DNA from 3 places in the Pseudomonas sp. No.117 genome. Region 1 is predicted to be linked to each of the others. Evidence: predicted binding sites of a transcription regulator. Region 1 holds the regulator's gene; each other region holds the start of a gene.
The links. The regulator FliA, encoded in region 1, starts transcription of late flagellar genes. The targets are predictions, from matches to a motif close to CTAAAGTTTNNNNNNNNNNNGCCGNTAA.
Positions count from the first base shown of each region.

Region 2: ACYJP6_RS14460 (flagellar protein MotY) is a predicted target of FliA. The motif match lies at 5,102-5,129, and genes of this name have one in related genera.
Region 3: ACYJP6_RS17410 (methyl-accepting chemotaxis protein) is a predicted target of FliA. The motif match lies at 4,718-4,745, and genes of this name have one in related genera.

Region 1 is NZ_BAAJNP010000007.1:260,292-268,009, forward strand. Features, by position in the region: gene ACYJP6_RS18450 (chemotaxis protein CheA) at 1-1,262, opposite strand, end outside; gene ACYJP6_RS18455 (protein phosphatase CheZ) at 1,289-2,077, opposite strand; gene ACYJP6_RS18460 (chemotaxis response regulator CheY) at 2,097-2,471, opposite strand; gene fliA (RNA polymerase sigma factor FliA) at 2,559-3,299, opposite strand; gene fleN (flagellar synthesis regulator FleN) at 3,296-4,126, opposite strand; gene flhF (flagellar biosynthesis protein FlhF) at 4,219-5,547, opposite strand; gene flhA (flagellar biosynthesis protein FlhA) at 5,558-7,657, opposite strand.
Region 2 is NZ_BAAJNP010000005.1:357,387-365,104, reverse strand. Features, by position in the region: gene ACYJP6_RS14500 (PhzF family phenazine biosynthesis protein) at 1-92, shown strand, start outside; gene argF (ornithine carbamoyltransferase) at 132-1,049, opposite strand; gene ACYJP6_RS14490 (DUF3597 domain-containing protein) at 1,265-1,672, opposite strand; gene grxD (Grx4 family monothiol glutaredoxin) at 1,916-2,242, shown strand; gene bfr (bacterioferritin) at 2,300-2,776, opposite strand; gene ACYJP6_RS14475 (bacterioferritin-associated ferredoxin) at 2,970-3,185, opposite strand; gene rnt (ribonuclease T) at 3,304-3,975, opposite strand; gene pyrC (dihydroorotase) at 3,978-5,021, opposite strand; gene ACYJP6_RS14460 (flagellar protein MotY) at 5,164-6,114, shown strand; gene ACYJP6_RS14455 (argininosuccinate synthase) at 6,232-7,449, shown strand; gene ACYJP6_RS14450 (PA3496 family putative envelope integrity protein) at 7,500-7,679, opposite strand.
Region 3 is NZ_BAAJNP010000007.1:54,888-62,605, reverse strand. Features, by position in the region: gene ACYJP6_RS17435 (putative hydro-lyase) at 1-12, opposite strand, end outside; gene ACYJP6_RS17430 (LamB/YcsF family protein) at 9-779, opposite strand; gene ACYJP6_RS17425 (NRAMP family divalent metal transporter) at 795-2,027, opposite strand; gene ACYJP6_RS17420 (GntR family transcriptional regulator) at 2,284-2,952, shown strand; gene ACYJP6_RS17415 (HD-GYP domain-containing protein) at 3,234-4,448, shown strand; gene ACYJP6_RS17410 (methyl-accepting chemotaxis protein) at 4,793-6,412, shown strand; gene ACYJP6_RS17405 (HutD/Ves family protein) at 6,539-7,078, opposite strand; gene hutC (histidine utilization repressor) at 7,117-7,718, opposite strand, start outside.

The DNA.
Region 1 (7,718 bases):
TTCATGACCGAGGTCTGCAGATCGGCGGTGACCACGTCGAGGTTGGACACGGCCTTGGCCATGGCCTCGTCGCCGCTGTTCAGGCCGAGGCGCACCAGGCGGTTACGCACCAGCACCAGCTCGCCGACCATGTTCATGATCTCGTCCAGCCGCGCGGTATCGACCCGGACGGTGGTCTCCGCTTCGCTGGTGGGACGCTCGGCAGGAGGTGCCGCCGCCGGCTTGGGCGCGGCGGTCTCGGCCACCGGAGCCGCTTTCGGCGCGGGTGCCGGTGCCGGCTGCGCGGCAGCTACCGGTGCCGAAGCGACAGGTGCAGCGACCGCTTCGGAAGAGGTGGCGGGACCACTGAACTTGCCCTTGCCATGCAATTCGTCGAGCAGGGATTCGAATTCGTCGTCGGTGATCTCGTCACCACCGGCGGCTGGCGGCGCTGCGGCAGCTGGCGCGGCTGCCACAGGTGCCGCGGTCTCGCTGGCCGCGAACTTGCCCTTGCCGTGCAGCTCATCGAGCAGGGCTTCGAATTCGTCGTCGGTGATGTCATCGCCGCTCGCCGCGCCGGCTGCCGGAGCAGCCGCTACCGCGGGGGCGCTCGGCGTGGCAGCCGGAGCGTCGTTGAACTTGCCCTTGCCGTGCAACTGATCGAGCAGGGCTTCGAACTCGTCATCGGTGATGTCGTCACCACCGGCGCTGGCGGCGGTTTCAGCTGCGGCGCTCGGCTCGGAGCCCAGGGCATCGAGCAGATTCTGAAAATCGGCGTCGCTCAGCTCCGGGGTGGCCGCTTCGGCGGCGACCGGGGCCGGCGGCGGCGCGGCCACCACCGGCGCAGCAGGCGCGGAGGCGAATGGGGCCGGAGCCGGAGCCGGTTCGCTGCCGGCCGGTTCGGCCAGCCGGGCCAGGGCCGCCAGCAATTCGGGCGTCGCCGGAGTCGGTTCCTGACGCTCCCGCACCTGGCTGAACATTTCGTTGACGGAGTCGAGGGCCTGCAGCACCACGTCCATCAATTCGGCATCCACGCGGCGTTCGCCCTTGCGCAGGATGTCGAACACGTTTTCCGCGATGTGGCAGCACTCGACCAGGGTATGGAGCTGCAGGAACCCGGCACCGCCCTTGACGGTATGGAAGCCCCGGAAAATGGCGTTCAGCAGATCCATGTCATCCGGGCGGCTTTCCAGCTCGACCAATTGTTCCGACAACTGTTCGAGAATCTCGCCGGCCTCTACCAGGAAATCCTGGAGGATTTCTTCATCGGCGTCGAAGCTCATTCCTGCACTCCCCAAAAGGGTCTGGGTCAGAAGCCCAGACTGGATAGAAGATCGTCGACGTCGACCTGAGCAGCCACAACGTCTTCACGCTTATCGGCATGAATCTGCGGACCTTCACCCTTCATCGTCTTTTCTTTTCGATTCTGTTCGATCAGCGCGGTGTGATCGTGACTGAAGCCGGTATAGCGGTCGACCTGGCTGGCCATCATCACCAGCTTGACGAGGTCTTTCTCGATCTGCCCGACGAGGTTGACCACCCGCTTGATGACCTGACCGGTGAGGTCCTGGTAGTCCTGTGCCAACAGGATGTCGTTGAGCTTGGCCGACAGCTGTCCGGCGCTGCTCTCGCTGTGGCTGAGGAAGGCGTCGACGCGCTTGGCCAGCTCACGGAATTCGTCCGCGCCCATTTCCCGGCGCATGAACTTCTTCCAGTCGGCGTGCACGGCGCGGGCCTCGTCGCCGAAGTTGCCCACCAGCGGCGCGCTCTCCTCCACCAGATCCATGGTCCGGTTGGCGGCGTTCTCGGTCATCTTCACCACGTAGGAAAGACGATCGGTGGCATCGCTGATCTGGGAGACCTCTTCGCCGGCCATGCCGCGCGGATCGATCTCGAAGTTGACGATGGCGTTGTGCAACTCGCGGGTCAGCTTGCCGACTTCCTGGTAGAGACCCCGGTCGCGAAGCTGGTTGAGTTCATTGATGACCTGCACGGCCTGGGCGAAGTCGCCGCTCTCCAGGCATTTCACCAGCTCTTGGGCGTGCTGTTTTAAATTCGACTCGAAGTCGCTGAAGCTGTTGGTGCCAAGCTGATCCATAACGTCCCCGCGGCTTTCTTCAGCCGTTCACCCGCTCGAAGATCTTGTCGATCTTTTCTTTCAGCACCTGGGCGGTGAAAGGCTTGACCACGTAGCCATTCACGCCGGCCTGAGCGGCTTCGATGATCTGCTCGCGCTTGGCTTCGGCGGTCACCATCAGCACCGGCAGGGTCTTCAGCCGCGCGTCGGCACGGACCTGGCGCAGCAGGTCGATACCGGTCATGCCCGGCATGTTCCAGTCGGTGACGAGAAAGTCGAAGTTGCCGCTCTGCAGCATCGGCAGCGCGGTGTTGCCGTCGTCCGCCTCGGCGGTATTGGTGAAGCCCAGATCGCGCAGCAAATTCTTGATGATGCGTCTCATCGTGGAAAAATCGTCCACGATGAGGATTTTCATGTTCTTGTCCAAGTCGACCTCCGTCCTAATCCGCACACACGCCGTGAGGCGCGCCTAAGCAATCGTAGTAGCCTGAGTACCAGCCGGTTAACGCGAACGCCATTCCGCCAGCCGCGCCCGCAGGCGTGCCGCGCATTGACTGTGGAGCTGGCAGACGCGTGATTCGCTCACTCCCAGTACCTCGCCGATTTCCTTGAGGTTGAGTTCCTCGTCGTAATACAGCGAGAGCACCAGGCGTTCACGCTCCGGGAGATTGGCGATGGCGTCGGCCAGGGCCTTGCGGAAGCGCTCGTCTTCCAGACCGCGACCGGGTTCGAGTTCATGCGAACCGCTCTCCTCGAGCCCATGCTCACCACCCTCCATGAGGTCGTCGAAACTGAACAGGCGACTCCCCATGGTGTCGCCAAGGATGCCGTAGTACTCATCCAGACTCAATTTAAGTTCGGCCGCGACCTCGGAATCTTTAGCGTCGCGACCGGTGCGCGCTTCCACTGCCCGAATGGCGTCGGTGACCATGCGCGTGTTGCGGTGCACCGAGCGCGGTGCCCAATCGCCCTTGCGGACCTCGTCGAGCATGGCGCCGCGGATGCGGATGCCGGCGTAGGTCTCGAAGCTGGCGCCCTTGCCCGCGTCGTATTTGCGCGAGGCCTCCAGCAGGCCGATCATGCCGGCCTGCATCAGGTCTTCGACCTGCACGCTGGCTGGCAGCCGCGCCAGGAGGTGGTAGGCGATGCGTTTCACCAACGGCGCATAGCGGTTGATGAGCTGCTCCTGCTGGGTACGTTCCGAGGTTTTGCTGTACATGCGAAGCCCGCTGGATGCTGTCATGCGTGGGTACCGATGGCTGGTTGCACAAGGCGCTCGACGAAAAACTCGAGATGGCCGCGCGGATTGGCCGGCAGTGGCCAGCCATCGACTTTCTGAGCCACCGCACGGAAGGCCAGCGAGGCCTTGGCACGCGGAAAGGCTTCGAACACGGGGCGCTGTTTCTGCACGGCTTTGCGCACCGCTTCATCGAACGGAATGGCACCCACGTACTGCAGGGCGACATCCAGGAATCTGTCGGTCACCTTGGTCAGCTTAGCAAAGAGATTGCGGCCTTCCTGGGGGGTCAGCGCCATGTTCGCCAGGACCCGGAAACGGGTGACGCCATGGTCGCGGTTGAGCAGCTTGATCAGGGCGTAGGCGTCGGTGATGGAGGTGGGTTCGTCGCAGACCACCACCAGGACTTCCTGGGCGGCGCGAACGAAGCTGACCACCTGATCGCCGATACCGGCCGCGGTGTCGACGATGAGCACGTCGAGGTTCTCGCTGATGTCGCTGAAGGCCTGGATCAGGCCGGCGTGCTGGGCCGGCGTCAGATTGACCATCGCCTGGGTCCCCGAGGCCGCCGGGACGATGCGGATGCCGCCCGGCCCCTGCAGCAGCACGTCGCGCAGATCGCATTCGCCGGAGATGACGTCGGCCAGGGTGCGCTTGGGCGACAGGCCGAGGAGAACGTCGATGTTGGCCAGGCCCAGGTCGGCGTCGAGCAGCATGACGCGCCGCCCGATATCGGCCAGGGCCAAGGCCAGGTTGACCGACACGTTGGTCTTCCCGACACCGCCTTTACCGCCCGTGACCGCTATGACTTGGACGGGATGCATGCTACCCATTGCCTGATACCTTTGATTGAAATCCGTCACACTTTAGACCAAGTGCATTTGGCGTGCCCAGGCATGCAATGCACCACTACCGTTCGTCTGCGCTAACCGGCGCGGCGGGCATTGCTTTGGTACAGGCCGGCGAACATCCCGGCCATGGTTTCTTCGCTCGGCTCTTCCGGCGCCTGCAGGCTCACCGCGCGGCTCACCAGCTGGTGGCTACGGGCCGGATGCAGGTCGTCCGGGATGCGCGGGCCGTCGGCGATGTAGGCCACCGGCAGGCGCTGGCTGATGGCCAGGCCGAGGGCTTCGCCGAGGCTGGCGGCCTCGTCCAGCTTGGTCAGCACGCAGCCGCTCAGGCCGCAGCGACGATAGCTGTGGTAGGCCGCCTTGAGCACCTGGCTCTGGCTGGTGACACCTAGTACCAGGTAGTTGCGAATCTTCAGCTGGCGGTTGGCCAGGGCTTCGAGCTGGGCCTTGAGCGCCGGATCGTTGGCGGGCATGCCGGCGGTATCGATCAGCACCAGGCGCTTGCGTGCCAGGGGCGCCAGGGCCTGGGCCAGGGATTGGCCCGGGTCGACCAGGGTCACCGGCACGTCGAGGATGCGACCGAGGGTCTTGATCTGCTCCTGGGCACCGATGCGGAAACTGTCCATGCTGACCAGCGCCAGGCTCTGGGGACCGTACTTCAATACGTAGCTGGCGGCGAGCTTGGCCAGGGTGGTGGTCTTGCCCATGCCGGCGGGACCGACGAAGGCGACGATGCCGCCCTCCTCCAGGATCTTGGCGTCGGTGGTCTTCGCCAGCTGGGCGAAGTTGGCCAGCAGCATACGCCAGGCGTGGCGCGGATCCTGGATCTTGGCGACGCTGTCGAGCAGGTGGCGGGCCAGGTCGGCCGGCAGGCCCATGCGCTGCAGACGACGCCAGAGGCCGGCCTGCTGCGGACGGGTGGACTGCACCTGGGTCCAGGCCATGGAGCCGAGCTGGACTTCCAGCAGTTCGCGCAGGCCACTGAGTTCGCTGCGCATGGCTTCCAGGGCGCGACGGTCTTCCGGCGCGGCGCTGGCGGCCGGAGTGGCGGCGGCCGGCTGGGCGGCGCGGGGGGCGTCGAGCAGCGGCTCGCGACGGCTGTCGGCGGCGCTGATGGCGCCGAGCAGCTGCTTGTCCTTGGGCGCGGCCGAGGGGACACCCGGCGCGCGGATGCTGAGGTCGGCATGGGCCTGGGCGATCTTCGCATGGGTCTTGCGCAACTCCGCCTGCAGCTCCGCGTTGGGCGCGGCCGGTGCCGGAGCCTGGTAGTCCAGCGCCGCGGTCAACTCGACCCCGCCGGCGACCCGGCGGTTGCTGAGGATGGCGGCATCGGGGCCCAGCTCGTCGCGTACCAGCTTCATGGCTTGACGCATATCGGCGGCGAAGAAACGTTTGACTTGCATGATCTAGACCTCAGCCATTCTGGCCAACGGTAGCGACGATGGTGACCTGCTTGTTGTCCGGAATTTCCTGGTAGGCCAGCACACTCATGTTCGGTGCCGCCATCCGCGCGAAGCGGGACATCATCCCGCGGATCGCACCGGCCACCAGCAGCACCACTGGCTTACCCATCATTTCCTGACGCTGCGCCGCCTCGACGAGGGAACGCTGCAGTTTTTCAGCCATGCCAGGCTCGAGGAACATGCCGTCCTCGGCGCCTTGACCGGCCTTCTGCATACTACTTAGCAACATCTGTTCCAACCTTGGCTCAAGGGTGATAACAGGCAGCTCAGGCTCCATTCCAACGATGTTCTGGACGATTGCGCGGGACAGCGCGACCCGCACGGCACCGGCGATGGCGGCGGGATCTTGACTCCGCGGACCGACGTTGGCGATGGCTTCGGCGATGGTGCGGATGTCGCGGACCGGAACCTGCTCCTGCAGCAGCTGCTGGAGGATCTTGAGCAGGGTCGACAGCGAGACGATGCCGGGTACCAGCTCCTCGGCCAGCTTGGGCGAACTCTTGGCCAGCACCTGCAGCAGTTGCTGGACTTCCTCGTGGCCAATCAGCTCGTGGGCGTGCTTGAAGAGGATCTGGTTGAGGTGAGTGGCGACCACGGTGCTGGCGTCGACCACGGTGTAGCCGAGGGACTGGGCCTGGTCGCGCTGGGTGACGTCGATCCAGACGGCTTCCAGACCGAATGCCGGATCCTTGGCGGCGACGCCGTTGAGGGTGCCATAGACCTGGCCCGGGTTGATGGCCAGTTCGCGGTCGGGATAGATCTCGGCCTCGGCGACGCTGACCCCCATGAGCGTCAGGCGATAGGCGTTGGGCAGCAGGTCCAGGTTGTCGCGGATATGCACCGACGGCATGAGGAAGCCGAGGTCCTGGGACAGCTTCTTGCGGACACCCTTGATCCGCGCCAGCAGCTGGCCACCCTGGTTGCGGTCGACCATGGGGATCAGGCGGTAGCCGACTTCCAGACCGACCATGTCCACTGGGGTCACGTCGTCCCAACCCAGCTCCTTGGCCTCGGCCGGACGCTGCACCGGCGCCAGCTCCTGCTGCTTCTTGGCTTCCACCTCGGCGGTCTGCTTGGCCTGGCGCTGACGCTTGTAGATCATCCAGGCGCCAGCGGCAGCGCCGCCACCCAGGCCGAGGAACGGCAGGTGCGGCATGCCCGGCACCAGGCCCATGGCGATGATGATGAAGGCGGACACCGCCAGCGCCTTGGGCGAGGCGAACATCTGCCGGTTCACCTGCTGGCCCATGTCCTCGGCGGAGGACACCCGGGTGACCATGATGGCGGCGGCCACTGACAGCAGCAGGGAGGGGACCTGGGCGACCAGGCCGTCACCGATGGTCAGCAGGGCGTAGATGCGCGCGGCGTCGCCGAACGGCAGGCCGTGCTGGGCCATGCCGATGGCCATGCCGCCGATGAGGTTGATGAAAAGGATCAAGAGGCCGGCGATGGCGTCACCGCGGACGAACTTGCTGGCACCGTCCATGGAGCCGTAGAAATCGGCCTCCTGGCCCACTTCGGTCCGGCGCTTCTTGGCTTCGGCCTGGTCGATGATGCCGGCATTGAGGTCGGCGTCGATGGCCATCTGCTTGCCGGGCATGGCGTCCAGGGTGAAACGGGCCGAGACCTCGGAGATCCGGCCGGCACCCTTGGTCACCACCACGAAGTTGATGATCATGAGGATGGCGAACACCACCGCACCGACCACGTAGTTGCCGCCGACTACCACCTCACCGAAGGCCTGGATGACCTTGCCCGCGGCATCGTGGCCGTCCTGGCCGTGCAGCAGCACCACGCGGCTGGAAGCCACGTTGAGCGCCAGGCGCAGCAGGGTCGACACCAGCAGGATGGTCGGGAAGACGGCGAAATCCAGCGGCCGCAGGGCATAGACGCTGACCAGCAGGACCACGATCGACAGGGCGATGTTGAAGGTGAACAGCACGTCCAGCAGGAACGGCGGCATCGGCAGGGTCATCATGGCGAGCATCGCCAGGACGGCCAGCGGCACGCCCAGGTTGCCGCGAGCCAGACCGCGCATGTTGCCCATCATCAGGGATTTGTCGACTTTCACACCCATTCCTCGCGTGGCGGCGCGGTCATCACGGAAAGTT
Region 2 (7,718 bases), on a different contig from region 1:
GCGGTGGCCAGCTCTGGTGTCGACTGGAGGGGGATCGCGTCAGTATCGCCGGGCGCGCCGTGACGGTCGTCAGCGGCAGCCTGCTGCTCTGAGGTGGGCGCGGGCATTGGAGCCGCCCGCGCGCGGAAGGATCAGGCGTGCAGTGGCGGCTTGATGAGGAATTCCAGCAGTGCCTTCTGCGCGTGCAGCCGATTCTCGGCTTCATCCCAGACCACGGCGCGCGGATCCTCCAGCAGCGTATGGCTGATTTCTTCGCCGCGATGGGCGGGCAGGCAGTGCATGAACAGCACCTCCGGGGCCGCGCCGTCGAGCAACTCGGCGGTGACCTGGTAGGGCTTGAAGGCCGCCAGGCGCAAGCGGGTTTCCTCTTCCTGACCCATGGAGGTCCAGACATCGGTGCTGACCAGGTGCGCCTGGGCTACTGCCTCGCGGGGGTCCCGGGTCAGCTGAACCCGGTCGCCGGCACGCTCGAGAAAGCGCGGGTTGGGTTCGTAGCCTTCCGGGCAGGCGATGCGCAGGGTGAAGTCCAGCTGTTCGGCCGCTTCGATGTAGCTGTTGCACATGTTGTTGCCATCGCCGATCCAGGCCACGGTCTTGCCCTGGATGTCACCACGGTGCTCGAAGAAGGTCTGCATGTCGGCCAACAGCTGGCAGGGATGGAGATCGTCCGACAGGCCGTTGATCACGGGGACACGAGAATGGGCGGCGAAGGTAGTGAGCATCTCGTGGGCATAGGTACGGATCATCACGCCATCGAGCATGCTGGACATGACCCGGGCGCTGTCCGGCACCGGCTCGCCGCGGCCGAGCTGGGTGTCGCGGGAGGAGAGGAAGATCGCCTGGCCACCGAGCTGGATCATGCCGGCCTCGAAGGAGAGGCGGGTACGGGTGGAGGCCTTCTCGAAGATCATGCCCAGCACGCGATTGCGCAGGGGCTCGTGCAGCACACCCTGGTTGCGCAAGGCCTTGAGCTCGATGCCGCGAGCGATGAGCTGCCGGAGTTCCGCGGGGGAACAATCCATGAAAGAGAGGAAGTGGCGAACCGTCATTTCGTTACCCTAGCGTCCCGTCCCGGTAACGGCCGCCCATGGCGGGCGTGGCGAACCTGAGAGCATGCCGTGTCACACGGCGGAAAGACCAAAGGCGAAATGGTATAAGTTCATGTCGCATTTTACCACCATCGCAGGGGGCTCCCTTCATTCGGAGCGCCCCCTACGACGGGGAGCGGGATACCGGGCGCCGCGATCGGCTGCCCGGCTGGGCCTTACAGCAGGTCGGCGGGAACGTTGCCGCCGTTGTCGGCCAGCTTCTGCAGGACGGCTTTGTGCAGCCACATGTTCATCTGGGCGGAGTCGCCCAGCTTGTCGGCGGGGCAGTTCAGCTCCTTGGCCAGCTCCTGGCGGGCGCTCAGGCTGCTGTCCAAGTCGAGCAGCTTGAGCAGATCGACGATCGAGGTCTTCCAGTTGAGCTGTTCGCCCTTCTGCGCGGCCAGGGCATCGAGCTTGGCGGCGACGTCCACCTGGCTGATGGGGGCGGCGCCAGCCGTGGGGGCGGCGGTGCTGCCAGCGGGAGCGGCGGTCTCGGTCGCGCCGGTGGTGGGGGCGGCGGCAGGGGTGTCGGCGTGGGCTTCGCCGATGCCGAGCTTGGAAAGAATGGTGCTGAACAGGCTCATGGAGTTCTCCTGGGTCTTGGAACAGGCGCACCGAGCGGCGCCTACCCTTAACCTGACCACGACCGCCACGCCAAAGTTTGCTCGGCGTGGTGCGGGATCGCCGGCGCCCCGGCGAACGGCGCTGCCGGAGCGTGGTCGATTGGCAGGTCGAGCCGCGCCTGTGCCGGGCTGGACGTCGCGGAAATCCCGGCGTTCCACCGGCCTTTCCGTTACAATCCTCCCACCGTATTAGCGAGGTGCATCGTGGACATCATCGATACCATCAAAGACCAGATTGCCAACAATCCCGTGCTGCTCTACATGAAGGGTTCGCCGAACGCGCCTCAGTGCGGCTTCTCGTCCCGCGCCGCCCAGGTGCTGATGGCCTGTGGCGAGAAGTTTGCCTACGTCGACATCCTGCAGAATCCGGAAATCCGCGCCAACCTGCCGAAGTACGCCAACTGGCCGACCTTCCCCCAGCTGTGGGTCGGTGGCGAGCTGGTCGGCGGCAGCGACATCCTGGCCGAGCTGTACGAGAAGGGCGAGCTGCAGACCCTGATCAAGCAAGCCGTGGAAACCAAAGACGCCTGAGTCCCTGGCCCATGAAAAAGCCCGCACTAGGCGGGCTTTTTCATGGGCGCGATTCGATCAATCGTCGTCGTGCATCTGTGACTGGATGTAGTTCTCGATCCCGACGCTGGCGATCAGGGTGAGCTGGGTCTCCAGCCAATCGATGTGCTCTTCCTCGGAGGCGAGGATGTCCTTGAGCATGTCGCGACTCACGTAGTCGCGCACGCTCTCGCAATAGGTGATGGCCTCACGCAGGTCGGCGACGGCGCCGATCTCCAGGCGCAGGTCGCACTGGATCATCTCCTGGGTGTTCTCGCCGATCATCAGCTTGCCCAGGTCCTGCAGGTTGGGCAGGCCTTCCAGGAACAGGATGCGCTCGATCAGGCGATCGGCGTGCTTCATCTCGTCGATGGATTCCTTGTACTCGTGGTGACCGAGCTTGCGGATACCCCAGTCGTTGTACATCCGCGAGTGCAGGAAATACTGGTTGATGGCCACCAGTTCATTGCCGAGGATCTTGTTCAAATGCTGGATGACGGTGATATCGCCTTTCATGGCCGGACCTGCGGATGGGGTGGGATTGCCGGCAGTCTGAGCGTCGAAAAGCCCTTTGTCAAAAGCTTAAGTTGTTGAAAAATCGACGAAAATCGAACGGTAATCGAAAGCTTTTCCATCCTTTCCGTAAGCGTTTGATTAGACAATAAAAAAGCCGGACCCAGGGTCCGGCTTTTTTTCACAGCGTGCTTGCCTAGACGTGGGGGACGTCCAGGGCGTAGGCGAGTTGCTGGGCGCCATGGAGTTCGCCGAGCGTTTCCTTGACCACCTGCTTGGCCAGGCAGGCGCACTTGCCACACTGGGTGGCGCAGCCGGTGCTCTCCCGTACTTCCCGATAACTGCAGCAGCCGTCATAGATGGCTTCACGGATCTGCTTGTCGGTCACGCCACGGCAAAGACACACGTACATGGATCGCCTGCTGTATGAGTGGAGGTGCCGCCAAAGCTAATGACAATGAGAATGATTGTCAAAGTTGAAAGCGGCAAAATCTCATCAAAGGCGTCTTGTACGACGAACGGTCGTCTGCTCAGTCGAGGTCAACCCAGCCGCCCATTTCCCGCCAGCGATTGACGATGCCGCAGAACAGCTCCGCAGTTTTCTCGGTGTCGTAGCGGGCGGAATGGGCTTCGCGGTTATCGAATTCGATACCGGCCGCCTGGCAGGCCTTGGCCAGCACCGTCTGGCCGTAGGCCAGGCCGGCGAGGGTGGCGGTGTCGAAGCTGGAGAAGGGGTGGAAGGGATTGCGCTTCAGGCCGCAGCGCAGCACCGCGGCGTTGAGGAAGCCCAGGTCGAAGCTGCTGTTGTGGCCGACCAGGATGGCTCTCTTGCAGCCACTGGATTTGAGCGACTTGCGCACGCCCTTGAAGATCTCGCTGAGAGCATGCTCCTCGCCCACCGCCATGCGCAGTGGGTGGTCGAGCTTGATCCCGGTGAATTCCAGCGCCGCGGGCTCGATGTTGGCGCCGGCGAAGGGTTCGACGCGGAAGAAGTAGGTGTGATCCGGATAGAGCACCCCTTCATCGTCCATGGCGACCGTGGTGGCGGCGATTTCCAGCAGGGCGTCGGTGGCGGCATTGAAGCCCCCGGTCTCGACGTCCACCACCACCGGCAGGTAGCCGCGGAAGCGCCGCGCCATGGGGATGCGCGAGTCGGACATGGGCTGGCTGGCATCCAGTTCGTCGTTGAAGGTCTCGTCCATGCTCATGCGCCCACCTCCAGCCGCCAGCGCAGGGTTTCACCGGCACGCAGCGGTATCACCTCGTGGTCGCCGAAGGGCAGGGTGGCCGGCGCCTGCCAGTCCTCGCGCACCAGGGTGACGGTCTCGGTGTTGCGCGGCAGGCCGTAGAAGTCCGGGCCGAAGTGACTGGCGAAGCCCTCCAGGCGGTCCAGGGCGTCGCGGCTTTCGAAGGCCTCGGCATAGAGCTCCAGGGCGCCATAGGCGGTGTAGCAGCCGGCGCAGCCACAGGCGGCTTCCTTGGCATGGCGGGCATGGGGCGCCGAGTCGGTACCGAGGAAGAACTTGGGGTTGCCGCTGGTGGCGGCGTCGAGCAGGGCGCTCTGGTGGGTGTTGCGCTTGAGGATCGGCAAGCAGTAGAAATGCGGCCGGATCCCGCCCACCAGCATGTGGTTGCGGTTGTACAGCAGGTGATGGACGGTGATGGTGGCACCGACGTTGGCCGGGGCTTCGCGGACGAAGGCAGCGGCGTCGCCGGTGGTGATGTGCTCGAAGACCACCTTCAACGTCGGGAAGCGCTGGACGATGCGCACCAGGTGCTCGTCGATGAATTTCTTCTCGCGGTCGAAGACGTCTACCTCGGCATGGGTGACCTCGCCGTGGATCAGCAGCGGCAGGCCGACCTCGGCCATGGCCTCCAGGGTCGGAAAGAGGTTGTCCAGCGAGGTGACGCCGGAGTCGGAGTTGGTGGTGGCGCCGGCCGGGTAGAGCTTGGCGGCATGCACGAAGCCGCTGGCCTTGGCGGTGCGGACGTCTTCCGGACTGGTGCGGTCGGTGAGATAGAGCACCATCAGCGGCTCGAAGCGGCTGCCGGCGGGACGGGCGGCGAGGATGCGCTCGCGGTAGGCGGCGGCCTGCTCGGTATTGCGCACCGGCGGGACCAGGTTCGGCATGACGATGGCGCGACCGAATTCGCGGGCGGCGTCGGCGACGGTCTGCGGCAGGGCGGCGCCGTCGCGCAGGTGAATGTGCCAGTCGTCGGGACGGGCGAGGGTGATCCGGTCGGTCATGCGGGATTCCAGGCTGCGGGAAAGTAGGGAAATGCTACCGGAAAAGGGGGTTAGCCGGCACCCGTGCGGCAGGACCGCGCTCAAGTTTTCCGCGCCCTTGACCGATATGAACCCCAGGTACCTTTCTTTCCCGGAGTCCGACGTGCGCCCGCGTTACCTCTTCCTGTCTTGTCTACTGCTCGCCGTGCCGGCCTGGGGGATGACCTTCCAGAGTCGGCTCGAGAGCGTGGAATGGAAGGTGGAGGGCGATATCTTCGCCTGTCGGCTGCTGCAGCCCATCCCGCGCTTCGGCAGCGGCGGCTTCCTGCGCCGCGCCGGCGAGGCGACGGTCTTCGAGCTGCGCCCTACCGGTCAGTGGCTGCCCGCCGGCAGCGCCAGCCTGCGCGCGGCGGCGGCGCCCTGGCGACCGGGCCTCGGCGACATCAACCTCGGTTCGGTGCAGGTGGTGGAGGGCGAACAGGCCCTGGCGACCACGGCGCAGCAGGCCCAGCGCCTGCTCGCGGGGCTGATGGAGGGGCGCATGCCGCAGATCAGCCGGCCGGGTGCCCTGAACGACAGGGTCGAGGTGCGGCTGCTGCCAGTGCGCTTCGAACCGGCCTACCAGCAATTCCAGGCCTGCACCCAGAAGCTGCTGGCGGTCAACTTCGAGCAGATCCGCCATTCCCAGGTCAATTTCCCGGGTGGTGGCGACACCCTGGATGACGTCGGCAAGGCCAAGCTGGACCTGATCGACGAGTACCTGAACGCCGATCCGACGGTGAATCACGTCATCGTCTCCGGCTACAGCGATAACCAGGGCACTCGCCTGGACAACCGCCAGGAATCGCGACTGCGCGCCATCGCCGTGATGGAGTACCTCAAGAGCAAGGGCTTCGCCGCGGAGCAGATCGAATTGCGCTTCTTTGGCGAGCAGTACCCCGTGGCGCCCAACACCAGCAAGGCCAATCGCGCGCTCAACCGCCGGGTGACCTTGGTGTTCTCGCGGGTCCCGCCGAGCGGCGAGGCGCCCACGGCGCCGGTCACCAATACCGCCGCCAATCCCCCCGCGCCGCCTGCGCCGACCCCCGCACCGCCTGCCAAACCCAAGGGCTGATCCGCCCCGACCACATGTCGCCCAGACATCAGAGTGCGTCGCGCCCCTGTAAAAGCAGCGATACGACCAGTAGAATTGCCGCTTTCCGACTCAACGCAACACACGGGAGCGAACGGCATGGCGGATGTGAAGAAGGTAGTCCTGGCGTATTCCGGCGGCCTGGACACCTCGGTGATCCTCAAGTGGCTGCAGGATACCTATAACTGCGAAGTGGTGACCTTCACCGCTGACCTCGGCCAGGGCGAGGAAGTCGAACCGGCGCGTGCCAAGGCCAAGGCCATGGGCGTCAAGGAAATCTACATCGACGACCTGCGCGAAGAATTCGTCCGCGACTTCGTTTACCCGATGTTCCGTGCCAACACCGTCTACGAAGGCGAGTACCTGCTGGGTACCTCCATCGCCCGTCCGCTGATCGCCAAGCGCCTGATCGAGATCGCCAACGAGACCGGCGCCGACGCCATCTCCCACGGCGCCACCGGCAAGGGCAACGACCAGGTGCGCTTCGAGCTGGGCGCCTACGCCCTCAAGCCGGGCGTCAAGGTGATCGCGCCCTGGCGCGAGTGGGACCTGCTGTCCCGCGAGAAGCTGATGGACTACGCCGAGAAGCATCAGATCCCGATCGAGCGCCACGGCAAGAAGAAGTCGCCGTACTCCATGGACGCCAACCTGCTGCACATCTCCTACGAGGGCGGCGTGCTGGAAGACACCTGGACCGAGCACGAAGAAGACATGTGGCGCTGGACCAAGTCCCCGGAAGCCGCGCCGGATACCCCGACCTATCTCGAGCTGACCTACCGCAACGGTGACATCGTCGCCATCGACGGCCAGGAGCTGAGCCCGGCCACCGTGCTGGCCGAACTGAACCGCATCGGCGGCGAGAACGGCATCGGTCGCCTGGACATCGTCGAGAATCGCTATGTGGGCATGAAGTCGCGTGGGTGCTACGAGACCCCCGGTGGCACCATCATGCTCAAGGCCCACCGCGCCATCGAGTCCATCACCCTCGACCGCGAGGTAGCCCACCTCAAGGACGAGCTGATGCCCAAGTACGCCAGCCTGATCTACACCGGCTACTGGTGGAGCCCCGAGCGCCTGATGCTGCAGCAGCTGATCGACGCCTCCCAGGCCAACGTGAACGGCGTGGTGCGCCTGAAGCTGTACAAGGGCAACGTCATCGTCGTCGGCCGCAAGTCCGACGAGTCGCTGTTCGACGCCAACATCGCCACCTTCGAAGAAGACGGCGGCGCCTACAACCAGGCGGACGCGGCGGGCTTCATCAAGCTCAACGCCCTGCGCATGCGCATCGCCGCAGGCAAGGGCCGCACCCTGCTGTAAGGGTCGCCCCGCACGACAGAACCCCAGCCTCGGCTGGGGTTTTTCATGGCTTACAGATCGAAGTCGTACTCGGAAATCTGTCGCTTCAGGCGGCGCTCTTCGAGCATGTTGTCGATCAGCCGCCGCTTGGTCAGGTTAGTCTTGCTGACGACGGGTTCGACGGTCTCGGGCGCTTCGCCATCGGTCTCGAAATCATCGTCTACATCGATATCGCTTTTGTCTTCGGCCATTGGTAACTCCTGCAAGGCTGGACAGGGTCACACGCCAGT
Region 3 (7,718 bases), 210 kb from region 1:
AAGCGGATTCATGGGTGGACCTCCGTGAAGGCGCGGGGGGTGACCCCGGCGAGTTCGAGATGGCGACGCAGGGCTCGGGCCATGTCCACCGCGCCGGGGCTGTCGCCGTGCACGCAGATGGATTCGGCCTCGATGGGTGTCAGGCTGCCGTCGATGGCTTCCACCACGCCGTCCTGCACCAGGCGCAGCATGCGCTGGGCGATGAGTTCGGCATCGTGCAGCACGGCGCCGGGCAGGCGCCGCGAGACCAGGGCGCCCTCGGGCGTGTAGGCGCGGTCGGCGAAGGCCTCGGCGACGCAGGTCAGGCCGGCCTCCCGGGCCCAGCCGAGCAGCGGCGAACCGGCCAGGCAGACCAGCACCAGGCCTTCGTCCAGCTGGCGCAGGGCGGCGATTACCGCCTGCGCCTGGCGCTGGTCCTGGGCGATGGTGTTGTACAGGGCACCGTGCGGCTTGACGTAGGTCACCCGCGTCCCGGCGGCGCGCGCGAGGGCTTGCAGGGCGCCGATCTGGTAGAGCACATCGGCGGTCAGCTCGTCGCTGGCGATGTCCAGGTTGCGGCGGCCGAAGCCCACCAGGTCGGGGTAGGCGACATGGGCACCCACGGCGACCCCCTTGGCGGCGGCCGCCTGCAGGGTGCGCAGGATCCCGGCCGGATCACCGGCGTGGAAGCCACAGGCGACGTTGGCGCTGGTGACGAGGTCGAGCATGGCGGCATCGTCGCCCATCCGCCACTGACCGAAGCTTTCGCCCAGGTCGCTGTTCAGATCGATGGTCGGCATAGGGTTCTCCCGAAATCAGGCGGCGTTGAGCAGGGCGAAGATGGGGCCGGCGGACTTGACCGCCATGTACCACGACAGCAGGCAGGTGAGGGCGCCGAGCACCAGCAGCCAGCGCGGGTAGTGGTAGCCCTCCATGAGGTCGGAGCGGCGCCAGCCCACGTACATGAATAGGGTCAGGCCCAGCGGCAGGATCAGGCCGTTGAAGCCACCGGCGAACACCAGCAGGGCCGCTGGCGGCTTGCCGATCGACAGGTAGATGGCCAGGGCGATCAGCACGAAGACCACGGTGCAGAGGTTGCGCGCCCGTTCGGTGATGTGCTTCGAGAACACGGTGATGAAGGTCATGGAGGTGTAGGCGGCACCGATGATGCTGCTGATGCCAGCGGCCCAGAGGATCAGGCCGAACACCCGCAGGCCGTATTCGCCGAGGCTGGCGTCGAAGGCCTGGGCTGCCGGGTTGGCGGCCTGGCCGGAGATGTCGATCACCACCCCGCTGGCGACCACCCCGAAGATGGCCAGGAACAGCACGTAGCGGGCGATGCCGGTGACCAGGATGCCACTCAGCGCGGCCTTGGACACGGCGTCGAGGTTTTCCACCCCGACGGTGCCACGGTCCAGCAGGCGGTGGGCGCCGGCATAGGTGATGTAGCCGCCCACCGTACCCCCGACGATGGTGGTGATGGAGGCGAAATCCAGCACGTCCGGGAAGATCGTCTGGCGCAGGGCCTCGCCGACGGGCGGGTGGGAGGCGAAGCAGGCGATCACGATCAGCGCCACCTTGAACACCCCGAGCACCACCATGATGCGGTCCATGGCCACCCCGGCGCGGTGCGACAGGAAGATGCCGATCGCCACCAGGGCGCTGAGGGCGCCACCCCAGGCCGGATCCAGGCCGAGCAGGGCGTTCAGGCCGAGGCCGGCGCCAGCGATGTTGCCCAGGCTGAACACCAGGCCACCGGAGATCACCAGCACCGCCAGCAGGTAGCCGCTGCCGGGCACGGCCGCGTTGGCGATGTCGGAGGCGCGCATGCGGGTCAGGGCGACGATGCGCCAGACGTTCAGCTGCACCACGAAGTCAATGAGGATGGAGGCGAGGATGCCGAAGGCGAAGGCGGCGCCCAGCTTGGCCGTGAAGGTGGCGGTCTGGGTCAGGAAGCCGGGGCCGATGGCCGAGGTCGCCATCAGGAAGATGGCGGCGATCAATGACGAGCGGCGGTCCTTGGTGAAAGCACTGGCGGTCTGGGTCACGGGGGACGTCCCTGAACTGAGGAATCAGGCCTCCAGCAAGGCAACCTCCATGCCATGAACCAGGAAAACGGGATAAATCGTTGATTGAAGATGTATTTATTGTTCAACAATATTGGTTGGATGGTCAGGCGAAATGCACCGGGATGTTACCTAAGTGCCCAAGTGTGCTACCCGATGGTGCACGGTTCCCATCGCTTGCGTACGGCGGCCCCCTCAGACACCATCAGCGCGGCCCTACCTCTATCGGAGCGATCCTGTGACCACTGCGCTGCCTGACCAACCCCGGCCCCTGGGGGAGACGGTCACCGACGAAATCCGCCGCAAACTGGTGGCCGGCGAACTCAAGCCGGGCCAGCGGCTTTCCGAGGCGGCGCTGGCGGAAAGCCTGCAGATCTCGCGCAATACCCTGCGGGAAGCCTTCCGGGTGCTGACCCAGGAGGGGCTGCTCCGGCACGAACCCAATCGTGGCGTCTTCGTCTCCGTCCCCGACATGGCCACCATCGTCGACATCTACCGGGTCCGGCGGCTGATCGAGTGTCAGGCCCTGGCCCAGGCCTATCCACGCCATCCCGGCGCCCTGCGGATGCGCGAGGCGGTGGACGCGGCCCAGCACGCCCGCGATGCCCGGGACTGGGTGGCGGTCGGTACGGCGAACATGGCCTTCCATGCGGCCATCGTCGAATTGGCCGACAGCCCGCGCCTGTCGGCCTTCTACGGGCAGCTGTCCGCGGAGCTCAGACTCGCCTTCGGGCTGCTCAAGGACCCCGAGTTCCTGCACGGGCCCTACCTGGAAATGAACGCCACCATCATCAAGCTGCTGGAAGAAGGCCAGCCCGCTGCGGCCTGCGCCGCCCTGGAAAGCTACCTGGTCCAGTCCGAACGTACCCTGCTGGCGGCCTATGGCAGGTTGAACGCCAAGCGGTAGGGGGAGGAACTGGTATCCCGGCGATTCTGCGGCACTCGTCCGCAGCAGTAGGAGATATCAAACCTTGGGCCGGGACAGCGGATTCACCGCGACGGATGAGGTCAGGGATAGCGCCCCTCGATAAGCGAAAGGGCGGTCACGATGACCTCTGGCTACCGAATTTTGCCGGCTCATCGGTGGGAAAGACCGGTGCGCTTCTAAGCGCCATGGCTTTTTGCTATCAATAGATAGTGCAATTCGCATCTCGAACAGAGCCCTCACCGCGCTCGCCGGGAAGGAAAATGGTTCTGTCCCCCTACAGCGTCCGCCTACATGTCACCCAGTTGCAGCTGGGCATGTACGTCTGCGAGCTGGATCGCCCCTGGGAAGGTACTCCCTTTCTGTTCCAGGGCTTTCCCATCCAGAACGTCCACGAGATTCGCACGCTGCAGGAAACCTGCGAGTTCGTCTGGGTCGACCGGCGCCAGAGCAGGACGGTGGAGGCGATATCCGCCGCCACGCCGATCAGCGCCCAGACCAAGATCCATGCCATCGACTACCGGGACGCGGTCCAGGTCGCCGAGCCGGTGTGGCGCGAGGCGCGGGACGTGTCGATACGGATGCTGAATGCGGTCAGGTTCGGCAAGGAACTCAATGTCGGCGAGGTACGCCGCGCGGTCGGCGAATGCGTCGAGAGCGTCCTGCAGCATCCGGCGGCGAGTCTCTGGCTGGCGCGGATCAAGGACCGTGACGAATACACGGCCGAACATTGCCTGCGGGTCTCCCTCTATGCCATCGCCTTGGGCAAGGAGCTGGGAATGTTGCCGCTGGAGCTGGAAGAGCTCGGGGTCTGCGGCATGCTGCATGACGTGGGCAAGCTGAAGGTGCCGGACGCAATCCTCAACAAGCCGGGGCGGTTGACCGAGGAAGAATTCCTCGTCATGCAGGCCCATACCACCTTCGGTTACCAATTGCTGATGGGTAACAGCGAGGTGCCTCCTGCGGCAGTGGATGTGGCCCATTCCCACCACGAGCGCATGGATGGACGGGGCTACCCCCGCCAATTGCCGGCCCAGCGGATTCCCTTCAAGGCCAAGATCATCGCCGTGGTGGATGCCTACGACGCCATCACCAGCGACCGGGCCTACAGCCAGGGACGCTCGAGCCTGGAAGCGTTGCGCATTCTGTTCGAGGCCAAGGGCACGCAATTCGACGAGGCAGTCGTCCTGGCCTTCATCCAGCTGATCGGCGTCTATCCCCCTGGCGAGATCGTCGAACTCAATACCGGCGAGGTGGGGATCATCATCGGCGTCGAGGCGAACAGCAAGCTGAAGCCGCGGGTGCTGATGGTGCTGGACGCCGAGAAGCAGCCGCGACCGGAGCGAGTCATCGACCTGGCGCTCGATCCCCTCGATGGTCTCGGCCAGCCGATACGCGTCCGCAGCGTAAAGCCGTCCGGTGCCTACGGCATCGATATCGACCGATACCGCAGCAAGGGGCTGGTCGTACCGGCCTGAGCCTGACGGCCGCCCTCGTTTCTCCAATAGTCTGACAGGCGCCCAACCTGGCCAGCGCCTCTTCTATCCGTCCAGGCCCAGGGGGAAGCTGACCAGGCGTCAGCGTCCGTTACCGCCAGGCAGCAGGCGGTAACGCGGCGCCAAGCGCGGGTGGCCATCACACCTGGCTTCGCTACCTTTTGCGCCAGCGCCTGGTCGCTCCGTCACCCCTCCGACTTCCGCCTGGTGACCCCTTTGGCAAGGCCGTGCCAGCACTCTGCCATGTCCGATTAAAGTTTTCGTATGGTGAGCCGACATCGTACATATTGTAACAATGATTATCGAAACAATACCGAGGTGGCCGCATGTTCGCACGCTTGAGCATTTCGCAACGGATCCACGCCGGCTTTGCGGCGATGGTCATCATCATCGCTGCCCTGATAGCGGTCAGCTATCTCGGTTTCACCCGGATGCAGGAGTCCACTCGCTGGAACGTCCATACCTATGACGTGCTGCGCGAGCTGGACACCACCCTGCAACAGCTGGTCGATATGGAAACGGGCATGCGCGGCTACGTGATCACCGGTCGCGACGCCTTTCTCGAACCGCTCAAGAGCGGCGCCCAGAACTTCGGGGTCCATGTCCAGCGCCTCGCCGACCTCACCGCCGACAACCCGGAACAGCAGCAGCGTATCGCCGAACTGCGCAGGCTGCAGACCGCCTGGGACCAGGAAGACCTCCAGCCGCTGCTGGCCCAACGCCGCGCCCAGGCGGAAGGGGTACCGGATATCGCCCTGGTGACGCGGATCGCCGAAGCCCGGGACAAGGCGAAGATGGATGGCATGCGGACCCTCATCGCGCGCATGGCGCAGAGCGAAAGCACCCTCCTGGCCACGCGAACCCAGGCGCTGGAAGCCGCCAACGGGCAGCTGTTGCTGATTCTCTTCGGTGGCGGCCTGGTGGCGGCCTTGCTGGCGCTGGTGACTTCCCTGTCGCTGGGACGCGGGACCCGGAACCGCCTGCAGGTGGCCATAGATGCGGCCAATGCGGTGGCAGAGGGCCGGCTGAATACCCGGATAGACACCGACAGCAACGATGAACTGCCCAAGGCCCTGGATCGCATGCAAGGCAGCCTGCGCGAGATGGTGCAGCAGATCGGCGGCGCCGCCCACCAGTTGGGTCAGGCCGTCTCCCAGATCAACGGCGCCTCCCAGCAACTGGCAGGCACCGCGACCGAGCAGTCCAACTCGGCGTCGTCCATGGCGGCCACCATCGAGCAGCTCTCGGTCAGCATCAGCCACGTGGCCGAGAGCGCCGAGGAAGCCCACCGCCTGACCACCCAGTCCGGGCAGCAGTCCAGTGAGGGCAGCGAGGTCATCCAGGCGACCTTGCACAGCATGAACAGCATTGCCCAGACCGTGCAGAAATCCGCCGAACAGATCAGCGAGCTGGGCCAGCACTCGGACCATATCTCCTCGATCGTCAGCGTCATCCAGGGCATTGCCGACCAGACCAACCTGTTGGCGCTCAACGCCGCCATCGAAGCGGCCCGGGCCGGCGAGCAGGGCCGTGGCTTCGCCGTGGTGGCCGACGAGGTCCGGCTGCTGGCCCAGCGCACCGGCAAGTCGACCCAGGAGATCTCCGGCATGATCGCGAAGATCCAGGAGGGGGTCCGCCATACCGTGAGCAACATGCAGGTCGGGGTCAACGAGGTGGAGCGGGGCGTCGACCAGGCGGCCCAGGCCGGTGACGCCATCGTCGGGATTCGCGATGGCTCCAGCAAGGTGGTGCAGGTGGTGGATCAGATTTCCTTCGCCCTGCGCGAGCAGAATGCCGCCAGCCAGGACGTGGCACGCAACGTCGAGCAAACCGCGCAGATGTCCGAGCGCAACCGGGCCGAGGTACAGAACATCCTGCAGACCAGCGAATCCCTGGCCGATCTGGCGCGGGGACTGGAACGCCAGGTGGCTCGTTTCAGCCTGTAGACGCGTAGTGCTAGCGTTCTGTAGCTAAGCGACTACCCAAGTGGCATAACGAGGGCGCTGACGTCGATCTCGATGCTCCATCGCTACCGGACGCCGAGTGAAGCAAGACTGTGCCGCCTCCGGGAATCAGTCGAGGGCTAGCAGCCGGATCACACAGAGCTGCGCGGTCCCTTGTATAGTCAACTGAGGTGGCGTTGATTGCGGTGGCAGGTACAGGGCGTCCAGCGGACCGAGGGTCACCGACTCCTGGCCGTGCAGGACCTGCACGGATCCCTCGCCGCAGAACAGGGTCAGCGTCCGAGGATCGGCGAGCTGCAGGGCGCCGGCTACCGCTATCCATTCCAGTTCGGCGTCATAGCGGTCGGCGCGATAGATCAGGTTGAGGTCGCGAATGGGCCCCTCGAGCAGCTCGCAGCTGACGCGGGCCTCGCCGGAGAAGACGTATGGCTGCCAGCGACCCAGGGCTGGCGTGGTCACTTCGTCGATCTGCAGCCGCATGCCGGCACCTGCGATCACGCTGATGATCCGCGTCAGGCCGGCGAACGGGGAAAAGGCCCCGGATTGCGTCACGTCTGCCAATGACAGGCGCCAGCCGAAGTCGGCCGCCGAGGCGGGCGTATCGCGCGCGATCTCCAGGGTGGTACCCAGACCGTTACGCCAGGGCATGCGCCGGTGCCCCGCTGCGGGAAGCCACGTGAATCCGCTCATGAGCCGAAATGCCCTTCCAGTCGATAGCGACTGCCCGGGTACAGCAGCCTGGCGCTGGTGACGGTGCGGCGGCCCGACCAGGTACGTCGACGGATCAACAGGCAGGGCTCCTCGGCGGGAATGCGCAGCAGTTGCTGCTCCTCGTGGGAGGCAAGGACCGCCTCGACCACATGCTCGCCTTCGGTCAGGGGGGCGAGACGATTGAGGTAGACGTAGGGGGTTTCGCTGCCGAAGTCCTGGTCGAGGTACTCGGGTGCCACCGCGGGATTGACGTAGCGATCCTCGATCTGCACCGGTACGTCGTTTTCATAGTGCACGATCAGCGAGTGGAACACCGGTTGGCCTTCGCGGACGCCTAGTGCCATCGAACGCTCGCCGTTGGCCGTTTCACTGCCCATCCGGATCACCTCGAGTCGATGGCGGTGGCCCCGGGACGCGATCTCGTCGGCGATGTTGTGCACCTCGAAGAGGGCGGCCTGGCCCTTGGGTTCGGCGACGAAGGTGCCAACGCCCTGCATCCGCACCAGCAGGCCGTCGCTGGTCAGCTCGCGCAAGGCGCGGTGCACCGTCATGCGGCTGAAGCCCAGCTGGGCGACCA